DNA from 2 places in the Catenulispora sp. MAP12-49 genome. Region 2 is predicted to be linked to the other one. Evidence: riboswitches for the same ligand, from Rfam matches in the RefSeq annotation. Region 2 holds a riboswitch; the other holds the start of a gene.
The links. Region 2 has a riboswitch for glycine ahead of gcvT (glycine cleavage system aminomethyltransferase GcvT). Riboswitches for the same ligand answer to the same signal wherever they lie in the genome.

Region 1 (6,836 bases), on a different contig from region 2:
TCGACGATCAGTCCGGCGACGATGTCGGCCAGCGGGCTCTGGTCGCGCGGGCCGGAGTAGGGGCGCTCGCAGGCCACAACGCAGCCGGCCTCCCGGGCCAGGTAGTCGAGCCGGAAGCCGGCCTGTTCGGCGGCGGTGGTCACGATGTCCACCACCTCCGCGGGCTTGGGCTGGTCCGGCGCCGAGCCCGAGGGCGTGTAGTCGTCGACCAGGAAGCAGGTGCTTATGCGGGCGTTGCGGCCGAACCGCTTGCGGATCCGCTTGTTCGCCGCCTCCAGCCACGGCGCGGCATGCTCCAGCTGGCGGGCGATCTTGCGGTCGCCCTCGGCGAAGTCGTCCAGATACAGGTGACCGGTCTCGACCGAGAGATGGCCCAGCGGCACCGCGTCCACTCGCGGGGTCTGGGTCACTTCGTCGTAGCTGACGTCCACGGCCGTCACAGCCCTTCCCAGAATCGCTCGTCCGACAGCTTCGCGGCGAGGTCCTCGAAGGCCTGCACGGTGGCCTGGTTGGCGATTTTCAGTCCGCTGACGTCCGAGTCGTCGATCACTTGCTCGCTCCACTGGAGCATCGGGTCGTAAGGGATCTGCCCGGCCAGCCGGGCCCGGCCCATGCGCAGCTTGTCCGCCTGTTCCCGCAACTTCCGGTCGTAGGCGCGCAGCCACGCGGCCTGTGCCGGCCGGGTCACCGATTCCTGGTCCACGCCCAGATCCACGACCGCGGTCCGGACGTAGCGGACGGAGTTGTTCAGCCTCTGGGCGTCGTGGCCGCGGCGCTCGCCCGCTTTGAGCAGTCCCTTCTCGCCGAACACCAGGCCGTGCGCGGCCACGATGTGCTGCTTGGTCCAGCGGTGGAAGACCAGCCAACGGCTGGTCAGCGCGGCCAGCTCGGGCCGGGCGGTGGCCTCCAGGACCAGGTCCACGGCATAGGAGCGGCCCGCGGACAGGTCGACGATGCACAGGTCGAATTCGCGGTCCAGCTTCAGGAACAGCTGCGCGCAGCGCGCCGGCATGTCCGCGCTGATCGAGAACTCCCCGCCGTCCTTGTCGCCCGGCAGCAGGACCAAGCGGCTGGCGCCGGAGATGCGCGGCAGGTCGCGCAGCGTGTCGCTGTCGGAGTGCAGCGCGGTGTCCAGCTGCTGGGCCTCGGTGTGCTTGGTGAAGTAGGAGTGCAGGCCGCAGGAGTCCACGCCGCGCTCGGCCTCGGGGACGTCGAAGATCGCGCCCGCGGTCGGTGAACCGAAGTCGAAGTCGAGGTAGGCGACGGCCTCCCCTTGCAGCGCCCGCCGGTAGGCCATGTTGCAGCCGGTCACCGAGCGCCCCGTGCCTCCCTTGTCGGAGGTGGCGAATATCAGCACGTCATGCGCTCCTGCTCGCCGCCTGGCGCGCGAAGGCCAGTTCGTCCAACTCTCTGAGCACCTTGTCGGCCAGCGCCGCGGCGGTCGCGGGCCGCTCGCGGGACAGGGACTCGGCGCGGTTCAGCGACTGTTCGGCCTCCCGGAGCAGCTTCTGCTCCTGCGAGCCGCCGGCCGTGGGCGTGGTCAGCCGCTCCTGGTCCAGGATGTGCCGGGCCTCGGCGATCTTGGTGTTCGCCTGGTCGATCTGGCCGGGGTCGGCCACGGGAGGGGCGCTGATCAGGGTCGCGGCGGCGACGAAGACCTCGATGGCACGTTCGGTCATGTCCCAGGACGGGGTGGCGGGGGACGGCGGGAGGCTGGGGAAGACGTTCGCCGGGTGGTCCCACAACCCGTCGGGCTGCAGACGGCGGTTGAGGAGGTGCTCCACCGAGGCGTCGGCGATGTCGATGAGCCGGGCGCGGTTGCGCCGGCCGGTGGTGACGCTCGCGATGCGCAGCGCGGTCTTGGCCAGCGTGGCGGCGTAGCCGTTGGAGGACCAGGCCAGCATCGGGCCTTCGAGCTCCGAGCCGTGCAGCGTCATCCGGACGCCGGGATCGTGCAGCAGCACGCTGCGGTCGTCCTCGGAGGCGCGCCGGTTGACCAGACCGCGCTGGGCCAGCTCCTCCACCACGGCCACGACGCGGCCGATGACGCTGCCCGAGGGCCCGCCCTGCTGGGCCATGCCGACGATGGAGAGCACGAGCTCGGAGAAGTAGGGCGAGCTCTGGCCGTCGGTGGACTGCCAGGGGACGTCCTCCAGCGGCCAGCGGCCGGCGCCGAACGTCGCGATGGTGGACCAGTACTGCAACGCCAGGCCCCAGCGCAGGTTCAGCGCCTCGCGCAGGGACTGCTGCTCGGAGGTCAGCAGACCCTGCCGGGAGGTCCGGGTGGAGAAGAGGTCGGCCAGACCGTCCAGGGCGGTGGCCGTGAAATGCAGCATCGGACGCGGCTCGGCGATCCCGTGCGGCTGCTTGACGCCCTCGGCGGCCGGGAGCTCGATGTCGGTGGCGTCCTGCGCCACGCCCCAGGCCCATCCGCATTCGAAGAAGCGCTCCGGGTAGTCGCGCAGCACCCGCTCGTTCTCCGGCGGCAGGCCGAAGGTCAGCTCCGGCAGCTTGTCGCGCACCGGCTGCAGCCGGCCGCGCAGGTCCTGGGTGAGCGTGCGGCCCACGACCCGGCCCTGGCTGACCGTGCGCAGCAGCACGGACTCCGCCGGGGTGTCCGGGGTCAGCACGTTCACCACGAACGAGCGCAGCAGGCCGACCAATGCCGCGGTCAGGCGCTGGTCGATGGCCAGGACGGTGGTGTCGATCCGGCTCTGCGACGCGCGGCGCTCGACGGTGCGCTGGAACTCGCGCAGGAAGCCCTTCGCCGCCAGGCACAGGGTGACCGAGATCGAGTACGACTCGGTGATGTCGTAATCGGCCTGCTCGGGCTTCACCTCGTTGTCGGCATCGTCGCACAGCAGGTGGGAACCGCCGGTGAAGGTAGGTGCGCCGTCCTCGTCGACGTAGCGCGTGAGGTACTGCTCCAGCGCCTCGAGCATCCGCATGGGGATGTCCAGGCCGCTGCCCATCGGCCGCAGCACCGCCAGCACGTCGTCCTCGATCGCGTCCGGCCGGTCCAGGCGGAAGCCGGGGACCTCCGTCGCGGGGTAGAGGAGGACCAGGATCTGCTCGGCGTCGCTGATGCTGTTCGAGCCGTGGCGGCCGCCCCAGGTCAACTCTCCGCCGCCGAACGTGGCGCGTGCGAAGCTCCGCCACGTGTCCAGGATGTGTTGTCGCGGATCCGTCCTCAACGCACCGCCCCCTGATCCGCCCCTGAGCGTGTCTGTCAGCCACTGCCTACCCTGTCACAGGGCTCTGATGCCTGGGAAGGGAGCGTCGGATGGGGCGTTGGGCGGCGCCTGGATCCCGACCTCGGCTGAGCCGCGCGACTCAGAACCGATACTCGTACGGCGTCGTCACACTCAAAGCCCGGAAGCCAAGACGTTCCAGAATCGGCCGACTCATATCCGAGGCGTCCACCTGCAAGTACTCACACCCCAGCTCGATCGCCACCCGCATCCGCCGCGCCACCAGCGCGCGGTAGATCCCGCGCCCGCGCCACTCCGGCGCGGTGCCGCCGCCCCACAGGCTCGCGAAGCCGGTGCCCGGGTGTACCAGCATCCGGGCCGCGCTCACCGGTTGGTCGCCGGCCATCGCGAGCCAGGTCCAGACGGTCTCGGGGTTGTCCGCCAGGCGGGCCAGAGCCCGGGCGCGGGAGCGCTCGCCTCCGCTGCCGAAGGCCGCCTCGTGCGCCTGGCCGACGAGGTCCGCGTCGGCTTCGGTGGTGACCGGCCGGAGGGTGACGCCTTCCGGCAGGGATTCGGTCAGGCCGGCGCCGGAAAGCTGTGTGATCTCCGCCACGAACAGGGTCTCCGGGGCGTCCGCTTCGAAGCCGGCGGCGAGCAGGCGCTCGCCGAGATCCGCCGGTTCGTCGTGCTTGTAGTGCTTCCACTCGAAGTCGGCGCCGAGGGTGCGGAAGTAGGCGATCTGCGCCTGGACCGCGGCGTCGGCCGTGGTGGCGTCCAACTCTGAGTAGAAGACGCCGTGCCAGTCCGTGGGCAGTGTGCCGACCTGGCGCAGGACGCCGTCGGCGCGTTCGACGCGGGCGCCGGGCTCGTCGGCTACGGCCTCGGCGCGCATGCGCAGGTCGAAGGTTGCGAGCAGGTTCTTGTCGGTGGTGGGGGAGGTCATCGGGTCAGCCCACCATCGGCATCGGGTTACGGCAAACGGTTAATGGGATTAGAACAGGCGGTGGTGGCGCTGATACCGTCGTAAGTGCCGTCTACCTCGAACGGGAGAGACCCCTCGTGGGCGCCGAAGGAGCAACCCTCCCCGGAAACTCTCAGGCAAAAGGACCGTTCGGGCAGGCAACTCTGGAAAGTAGGGCTGAGCTGCGGCGAAGCTCTCACCGAAGGTGTAAGCCGCGGGTCCGGTGGACCCCGCCCGCGGTGAAACTCTCAGGTTCCATGACAGAGGGGGAGGACGGATCCGCGGGAGGCGCGAATCCACCACCCGACGTCTAGAGCGTCCGCCTGAGAGGCCACAACAGTGACCGCAGTGCTCACGGATTTGCACGGCATGGCTGGAGACGACTCCGCCGGCGGTTCCGGTACGGTTCCCGCGCAGCCCGCCACCCCCCACGACCTGCACACCACCGCCACCGTCGCGGCCCGCCCGACGCTGGTCGAGCTGGAGCAGAGCTCCCCGTTCGCCGACCGGCACATCGGGCCCGACGCCGCCGACGCCGCGCGCATGCTCTCGCTGCTGGGCTACGCCTCGCTGGACGCGCTGACCGAGGCCGCCGTGCCCGGCTCCATCCGGCTCACCGAGCGGCTGAACCTGCCGCCGGCGCGCTCGGAGTCCGAGGTGCTCACCGAGCTGCGCGACATCGCCGGGCGCAACCGGGTCTTCCGGCCCATGATCGGCCTGGGCTACCACGGCACCTTCACCCCGCCGGTGATCCTGCGCAACGTCATGGAGAACCCGGCCTGGTACACCGCCTACACCCCCTACCAGCCGGAGATCTCGCAGGGCCGGCTGGAGGCGCTGCTGAACTTCCAGACCGTGGTCGCCGACCTGGCCGGGCTGCCGGTGGCCAACGCCTCCCTGCTGGACGAGGGCACCGCCGCCGCCGAGGCCATGACCCTGGCCCGCCGCGCCTCCAAGTCCAAGTCGGCCCGCTTCCTGGTCGACGCCGACGTCTTCCCGCAGACCCTGGCGGTGCTGCAGACCCGCGCCGAGCCGCTGGGCATCGAGCTGGCGCTGGCCGACCTGGCCGCCACCGGCACTGATGGCGCCGAAGGCGCGGGGCTGCCCGAGGGCGAGTTCTACGGCGTGCTGGTCCAGTACCCCGGCGCCTCCGGCCAGGTGCGCGACCTCAAGGCGATCACCACGGCCGCCCACGAGCGCGGCGCGCTGGTCGCGGTGGCCGCCGACATCCTGTCCCTGACCCTGCTCGCCTCGCCCGGCGAGGCCGGCGCGGACATCGCCGTGGGCTCCACGCAGCGCTTCGGCGTGCCGCTGGGCTTCGGCGGCCCGCACGCCGGCTACATGGCGGTGCGCGAGAACCTGTCCCGCTCGCTGCCCGGCCGCCTGGTCGGGGTGTCCGTGGACGCCGACGGCGACCAGGCGCTGCGGCTGGCGTTGCAGACCCGCGAGCAGCACATCCGCCGCGAGAAGGCGACGTCCAACATCTGCACCGCGCAGGTTCTGCTCGCCGTGATCGCCGGCATGTACGCGGTCTACCACGGTCCCGAGGGCCTGGCCTCGATCGCCCGCCGCACCCACCGCTACACCGCGGTGCTGGCCGCCGGGCTGCGCGAGGCCGGGGGCGGCATCGAGGTCGTGCCGACCGCTTTCTTCGACACGCTGACCGTGCGCGTCCCGGGCCGGGCCGCCGAGGTCTGGCGCGCGGCGCTGTCCGCGGGCGTGAACCTGCGGCTGGTGGACGAGGACACCGTCGGCGTGTCCTGCGACGAGACCACCGGCTGGGCCGACCTGCGCGCGGTCTGGAGCGCCTTCGGCGTCACCGGCAAGGAGACGTCGAGTGTCCACGAGCTCGACGCGGCCACCGACGACGCGCTCGGCGTGCACCTGCGCGCCACCGAGTTCCTGACCCACCCGGTCTTCCACGCGCACCGCTCCGAGACCGCGATGCTGCGCTACCTGCGCAAGCTCGCCGACCGCGACATCGCGCTGGACCGGTCGATGATCCCGCTCGGCTCGTGCACCATGAAGCTGAACGCGACCACCGAGATGGAGCCGATCACCTGGCCGGAGTTCGGCGCGATCCACCCCTTCGCGCCGCTGGACCAGGCCGCGGGCTACCTGTCGCTGATCGGGCAGCTGGAGGGCTGGCTGGCCGAGCTCACCGGCTACGCGCGGGTGTCGGTGCAGCCGAACGCCGGCTCGCAGGGCGAGCTGGCCGGGCTGCTGGCGGTGCGCGCCTACCACCGCGACCTCGGGCAGGAGCAGCGCGACGTCTGCCTGATCCCGTCCTCGGCGCACGGCACCAACGCCGCCTCCGCGGTGATGGCCGGGATGCGGGTCGTGGTCGTGGCCAGCCGTGAGGACGGCTCGGTCGACGTCGCGGACCTGAAGGCGAAGATCGACAAGCACGCCGACGCGCTCAGCGTCCTGATGATCACCTACCCCTCCACGCACGGCGTGTTCGAGGAGGAGGTCACCGAGATCTGCGACCTGGTGCACGCCGCCGGCGGCCAGGTCTACGTGGACGGCGCGAACCTGAACGCGATGGTCGGCCTGGCCAAGCCCGGCAGCTTCGGCGGCGACGTCTCGCACCTGAACCTGCACAAGACCTTCTGCATCCCGCACGGCGGCGGCGGCCCCGGCGTCGGCCCGGTCGCGGTGCGCGCGCACCTGGCGCCCTACCT
Region 2 (6,836 bases):
CCGCGACCGCGAGCGAGACCGCGCTGATGAACAGCGCGTCCCAGGCCGTCCCCCGGGAGCGCCCGAGCGCGAACATCACGATCATGGTCAGCCCGGCCGCCCCGGCGATCCACAGCGTGAGGTTGTCCAGCTGCCTGGTGAGCGGCGACTGCTCCTTCGCGGTCGCCTTCAGCAGGCCCGAGATCTTGCCGAGCTCGCTGTCCGCCCCGGTGCCGGTGACCACCACGACCCCGCTGCCGTGCGTCACCGGCGTGTTCATGAAGGCCATGTTGACCTGGTCGCCGGGAGCGAGCGCCGCCCCGGGCGCCAGAGCCTCCGGCTGCTTCAAAGCCGGCACACTCTCGCCGGTCAGCGCGGACTCGTCGATCTGCAGCGCGCTGGCCGCCAGGATCCGCCCGTCCGCCGGCACCTCGTCGCCGGCCGTCAGCAGCACGATGTCCCCGGGCACCACCTGTTCGGCGGGGATCTCGGTCTCGGCACCGCCCCGCCGCACCCGCGCGGTCACCTTCATCATCGACTTGAGCGCGTTCATGGCGCTCTCGGTCTTGCCCTCCTGCCGCAACCCGATGACCGCGTTGACGAGCGTCAGCACGACCAGCAGGATCGCGGTCGACCACTCCTGGATCGCGAAGGAGACGATCGCGGCCCCGACCAGGATGATCTGCATGTAGCTGCGGTACTGGTCCAGGAACCGGCGCCAGCCGGCCGGCGGCTCCTCCTGCGGCAGCTCGTTGGGGCCGGTGCGGGCCAGGACGTTCGCGGCGCGTTCCGGCGAGAGCCCGGCCTCCGGATCCACGCCGAACGCCTCGGCCACTTCCTGGGGACCGCGGGTGTACCACGGCTGGGCGGCACTGTCAGCCGCTGCCGGAACGGTCATGGATCAAGCGTTGGGGCGCGTGATGCGTGGTGCAACTGCGGGGTCAGCGCGGGATGGGTTGTTCGGGTGATGGCAACGGGCGACAGCAAGTGCCCGGCACCGGGGCGACCGGTACCGGGCACTTGCCCTTGGGCTTGGGTTTGAGCTCGGGATGCGCCTACTTGGTGGGCGATCCCGGAGGCGGGGCCATGACCGTCACACCCGGGAACGGGGTGTCGGTCGGGATGTTCGTGACCGGCAGGGTCCGGTTCTCGGGCTCACCGGAAGAGTGGGTGGGCGGCGGGCCGTCGCTCAGCCCGGTGTAGGACGTGGCGATGATCTTGCCGCTGGCGTCGTAGACGTCGATCTGGAACCGCTCGTACGACGTCGCCCCCTTCGGCCGCAGGTAGTAGATGCCGCACCAGCCCTGCGCGCCGTTCACCTTCACCACGGTGGCCGCGATCTGCTTGCCGTCGATGGTCATGGACGCCGCCGCGACGTCCTTGTCGCCGACGTAGAAGCCGGTGAACAGGCGGTCGGTCGCGCCCATGGTGACGAAGTCGGAGCCCCAGGTGTTGCTGCCGTTGTACTGCACCGTCAGCCCGCCCTCGTACTCCCAGTAGGACATGGCGCTGGTGGTGTAGTTGAGGTAGATGCCCTTCTCCAGGGAGAAGGTGCCGGGGTTGACGTTCTTCACGATCGCGGCGACCGGCAGGGGAGTGGTGGCCGGCGCGGTGGGCGTGGTCGGGGATGTCGTCGGGGGAGTGGTCGGGGCCGACGAGCGCGGCGCCGCCGGCGACGGGGAGCGCGTCGGCGTCGTGGCGGCCGGGTGGGCGGCGGCGTTCTGCGTCGTCGCCGGGGAGGCCGATCCGAGCTGCGCCACGGCGCCCGCGACGGCCAGTACGCCGACCGCGCTCAGGGCGCCGGCGCCCAGGCGGGTGCGCCGCTTCTTGCGCCGCCCCTCGGCGACGGCCAAGCCGACGAGGTCGCCCAGGGGCGGGCGGCCGGCTTCCAGTTCCGCGGAGATGCGGTCGCGCATCGAGTCTTCCGGAGTCAAGATTCTCTCGTTCCGTGAGGAGGCTTCAGTTCCGTGTGGTTCAGACCAGGAGGAAGTCGAGCTCTGCCATCGCGTCGTCGTCGCGGAGCGCGGACCGCAGATCGGCCAGCGCCCGCTGGGTCAGCGACTTGACCGCGCTGGCGGACAGGCCCATCGCCGCCCCGGTCGCCTCGACCGTCTGGTCCTCCCAGAAGCGCAGGACCAACACGGCCCGCCGGTTCAGCGGCAGCTGCGCCAGGGCCGACAGCAGGGTCAGCCGCAACGCGGGATCGCTGTCCGCCGGTGCGGCGATGTCGGGAACCTGGGTCGTCGGCCGCTCCGAGGAGCGCTTCAGCCGGCGCGAGTCCAGGAACGTGCGCAGCATGACCTGGCGTGCGTAGGCGTCGACGCTCTCGCTCCGCTCGACCCGTTTCCAGGCCGTGTAGAGCTTCGCGAGCGTCGTCTGCGTCAGGTCCTGCGCGGTGTGCCAGTCCCCACACAGCAGAAACGCCGTGTCGCGAAGGCGCTGGGCCCGAGCAGCCGCGTAAGCGGTGAACTCTGCTTCGATGCTCAAGCTCGTCTCCCCCATGGTCGAACCCTCGGGGACGCCTGCCGCGGACCGGTGTCCCCCTCGCCTACTAAGACGGGTGCCGGCGACCCGGAGGTCTCACCGGGGACCTTTCGGACATACCTTGACGGCCGCGCCGCCGTGCTTTTACGATCCGCAGCATCGACCGATCGAGCTCATCTCGAATCGAGCTCGTCGGCCGAGACGACAACTGAACACATGCCGTTCGAACTGAAGCGGGAGAGTCCTCGCAGGATTTCTGTGTCTGCGAGGCGCCGAAGGAGCAACACTCCCCAGAATCTCTCAGGCCCACCTACCGCTTCAGCCAGGCGACTCTGGAAAGTCGGGACCTCGCGTCCCGCGCCCACGGTGCAAGCCACCCGACTCGGTGGCGAAGCTCTCAGGCATCGATGACAGAGCGGGGAGGTCACCCGTCCACGGCACCGGAAATCACGGTGCCTCCCCAGGGAGCCTCCCGTCATGACCTCATCCGGGCCCCCTTCTTCGGGCGCGCTCACCGCCGCCGCGAAGAAGACGCCGTTGCACGCCGTCCACGCCGAACTCGGCGCGCGCTTCACTGATTTCGCCGGCTGGTCCATGCCCGTGCGGTACACGTCCGAGCTGGCGGAGCACCGCGCCGTGCGGACCGCCGCGGGCATTTTCGACCTCAGCCACATGGGCGAGATCGAGGTGTCCGGCCCGGAGGCGGCCCGTGCGCTCGACCACGCCCTGGTGAATGAGCCCTCGAAGACAGCCGTCGGCCGGGCTCGCTACTCCATGCTGGTCCACGAGACCGGCGGCGTGCTCGACGATCTGGTCGTCTACCGGCTTGCCGAGACCGAGTACCTCATCGTGGCCAACGCCGGCAACGCGCAGATCGTGTGCTCCACCCTGCGCGACCGGATCGACGGCTACGCCGCCACGATCCGGGACGCGTCCAGCGATTGGGCGCTGATCGCCGTGCAGGGCCCGCGCTCCGCCGCGATCGTCGGCGGAGCGACCGAGGCGGATCTGGCGCTCCTGAAGTACTACGGGATCACTCCGATGCGCTTGGCGGATCAGGATGTGCTGCTGGCTCGGACCGGCTATACCGGCGAGGACGGCTTCGAGATCTACTGCCGGGCGGAGGCGGCGCCGAGTATTTGGCAGGCCATCAGCTCCATCGGTGCTTCGCACGGACTGCTGCCGTGCGGACTGGCCTGCCGCGACACCCTCCGCCTCGAAGCCGGAATGCCGTTGTACGGCCAGGAGATCACGATCCGGACGACCCCGTTCGACGCGGGCCAGGGCCGGGTCGTGGTGTTCGGCAAGCCTGGCGGGTTCGTCGGCGAACAGGCGCTTCTCGCGCATCGCGCCGCGGGTCCGGCCCGGGTCCTGGTCGGTCTGACGACCACCGGCCAGCGGGCCCCGCGTCACGGCTACGCCGTCCTCGATCCGGACACCGGCGAGACCGTCGGCGAGGTCACCTCCGGTGCCCTGTCGCCGGCCCTCGGCTACCCGATCGCGATGGCCTACCTGGCGGCCGATCGCCAGGAGCCCGGGACGAAGGTGCTCGTCGACATCCGAGGCAGCCGAGTGGACGCGACCGTCGTCCCGCTGCCCTTCTACCACCGCTGAATCAGACACACTCAGAGAGATCCAGAGCATGAGCCTGCCCTCAGACCTGTCCTACACCAGCGACCACGAGTGGATCGCGGCCGACGGCGACGTCTCGACCGTCGGTATCACCGCCCACGCCGCCGAGGCGCTCGGCGACGTCGTGTTCCTCAGCCTGCCGGCCGTCGGCTCGACGATCGCCGCCGGCGAGCCGTGCGGCGAGATCGAGTCGACCAAGTCCGTGAGCGACCTGTTCGCCCCCGCGGACGGCGAGGTCCTCGAGGTCAACGAGGCCGCGATCGCCGATCCGGCCGTGGTCAACCGCGACCCGTTCGGGGAGGGCTGGCTCTACCGGATGCGGATCACCAAGGCCGTCGACCTGCTGGACGCCACCGCCTACGCCGCGCTCATCGAGGGAGTCTGACCATGACCACTCTCGACACCAGGCTCGCCGACGCCGACCCGGCCGTCCACGCCGCCCTGCGGGCCGAGCTGAAGCGCCAGCAGAACACGCTGGAGATGATCGCGAGCGAGAACTTCGCCCCGATCGCGGTCATGGAGGCTCAGGGCTCTGTCCTGACCAACAAGTACGCCGAGGGCTACCCCGGCCGCCGCTACTACGGCGGCTGCGAGCACGTGGACGTGACCGAAAGCCTCGCGGTGCAACGAGCCAAGGACCTGTTCGGCGCAGCCTTCGCCAACGTCCAGCCCCACTCCGGAGCCCAGGCCAACGCCGCCGCGATGTCGGCCCTCCTCGAACCGGGCGACACCATCCTGGGCCTGGACCTGGCCCACGGCGGCCACCTGACCCACGGCATGCGGCTGAACTTCTCCGGCAAGCTCTACAACGTCGCCGCCTACCACGTCTCGGCCACCGACCACCGCATCGACATGGCCGAGGTGGAGCACCTCGCCAAGGAACACCGGCCCAAGCTGATCATCGCAGGCTGGTCCGCCTACCCCCGCCACCTGGACTTCGCCGCCTTCCGCCGCATCGCCGACGAAACCGGCGCCCACCTGATGGTCGACATGGCCCACTTCGCCGGCCTGGTGGCCGCCGGCCTGCACCCCAACCCCCTGCCCCACGCCGACGTGGTCACCACCACCACGCACAAGACCCTCGGCGGCCCCCGCGGCGGCACCATCCTGACCAACAACCCGGACCTGGCCAAAAAGATCAACAGCGCAGTCTTCCCCGGCCACCAGGGCGGCCCCCTGGAGCACGTGATAGCGGCCAAGGCAGTCGCCTTCAAACTGGCCTCCGAACCCTCATTCCGCGAACGCCAGCAGCGCACCATCACCGGCGCCCAACGCCTCGCCGAACGCCTCACCGCCCCCGACCTCACCACCGCAGGCGTCTCCGTCCTGACTGGCGGCACCGACGTCCACCTGGCACTGGTCGACCTCCGAGCATCCGACCTCGACGGCAGGCAAGCAGAAGATCGCCTGCACGACATCGGCATCACCGTGAACCGCAACGCAGTACCCTTCGACCCCCGCCCCCCGATGGTCACCTCCGGCCTGCGAATCGGCACCCCCGCGCTGGCGACGCGAGGCTTCGGAGAACTGGACTTCACCGAGGTCGCGGACATCATCGCCCAGGCCCTCACCCCGGGATACGACGAAGAGCGGGCAGCCGGGCTGCGGACTCGGGTGGCCACGCTCGCGCGGAAGCATCCGCTGTACGCGGGGCTGTGAGATGACAGGCTTTTGACGACCAGCCAGCCAGATGATCGCCGCCGCCCAGGTCAGAACCGCGGCAAAGCCTCGGACGAAGCCCTGGGCGCGGCAACCATCGCCACGGTCAACGTGCCGTCCGCTTCGTGCGCGGTCGGCAGGTATCCGGCGAACCGCAGCACGCTGAGCACCTCTTGTTGGGGCGCGTCCAGGACCAAGACGGTTTCGGCGATGCGGCGCACGCCGAGACGGACCAGAGAGGGCACCGTCGCCAGTTCGGCGCCGAGTTGCTCGTCCAGGGCGACGATCACGGCTCGGGCGGCGATCACGTCGACCAGGCCGTGGCGGCGGTCGGCGTCCTCGATGAGGTAGTCCAGGGCCTGAGACGGCTTGTCCGCACAGAATTCGGCCAGGCCCGAGCGGAGCTCCTCGGCCGAGCGGCCTGAGTCCAGCCACCTGCGGACCGAGCCGTCGGTGATCCGCCAGACCGTCGCGGCGCTGGCGGCTTCGCGGTCGGCGGCACCGTCGAAGAACGCCGCCAGCCTGGCCGACGGCAACCCGGCGGCCACCACGGTCATGTCGCCTTGCAGCCGGACTTGGTCAACCGGTGCCGGCACCGTCGCGGACAACGCGGCGGCGAAGTCGGCTGCCACTGCCGAGACGTCATCCTGGGACTTGGTGACCAGTGTGCGAACGACCGGGGCGAGCGCGCCGAACGCCACAGCGCCGAGGAGGCTGCCCTCGGCGAGCACGGTGGCCACGGCAGCGACGGCCACTTCCCGTCCCGCCATGAGCAAAGGCATCCGCCACATCAAGGCGTCGGCCACGGATGCGGCATCCGCGACGGCCTCGGCGCCACAGGCGGCCATCAGTTCCAGGACAACGGTCCGAACGTAGTGCCCCACACCGTCGAACGCAGAGTCGGACAACACCGCAGGCGGCTTCCCCGCGGCATCAGTCAAGGCGAAGGGACCGAGCACCGATGTCGGCAGCGCCAGCCACGCCCCGAGTAGCACGGCGTAGCGGCGGCTCGGCTCGTCCGTGATCCATCGATCGTATTCCGGCGTCGCCAACAGCCTGCCGTTCTGGCACACCACCAGCCC

Region 1: another riboswitch for glycine. It lies ahead of gcvP (aminomethyl-transferring glycine dehydrogenase); the one in region 2 lies ahead of gcvT (glycine cleavage system aminomethyltransferase GcvT).

What each region holds. Positions count from the first base shown of each region.
Region 1 covers NZ_JBGCCP010000004.1:360,082-366,917, forward strand. Annotated here, with positions in the region: gene ABIA35_RS11755 (SCO2522 family protein) at 1-440, opposite strand, end outside; gene ABIA35_RS11760 (SCO2523 family variant P-loop protein) at 437-1,357, opposite strand; gene ABIA35_RS11765 (SCO2524 family protein) at 1,359-3,194, opposite strand; gene ABIA35_RS11770 (GNAT family N-acetyltransferase) at 3,334-4,134, opposite strand; glycine riboswitch at 4,226-4,311, shown strand; glycine riboswitch at 4,312-4,426, shown strand; gene gcvP (aminomethyl-transferring glycine dehydrogenase) at 4,522-6,836, shown strand, end outside.
Region 2 covers NZ_JBGCCP010000012.1:58,302-65,137, reverse strand. Annotated here, with positions in the region: gene ABIA35_RS22325 (cation-translocating P-type ATPase) at 1-877, opposite strand, end outside; gene ABIA35_RS22320 (hypothetical protein) at 1,035-1,913, opposite strand; gene ABIA35_RS22315 (SigE family RNA polymerase sigma factor) at 1,954-2,466, opposite strand; glycine riboswitch at 2,688-2,789, shown strand; gene gcvT (glycine cleavage system aminomethyltransferase GcvT) at 2,941-4,077, shown strand; gene gcvH (glycine cleavage system protein GcvH) at 4,106-4,480, shown strand; gene glyA (serine hydroxymethyltransferase) at 4,483-5,754, shown strand; gene ABIA35_RS22295 (helicase-associated domain-containing protein) at 5,805-6,836, opposite strand, start outside.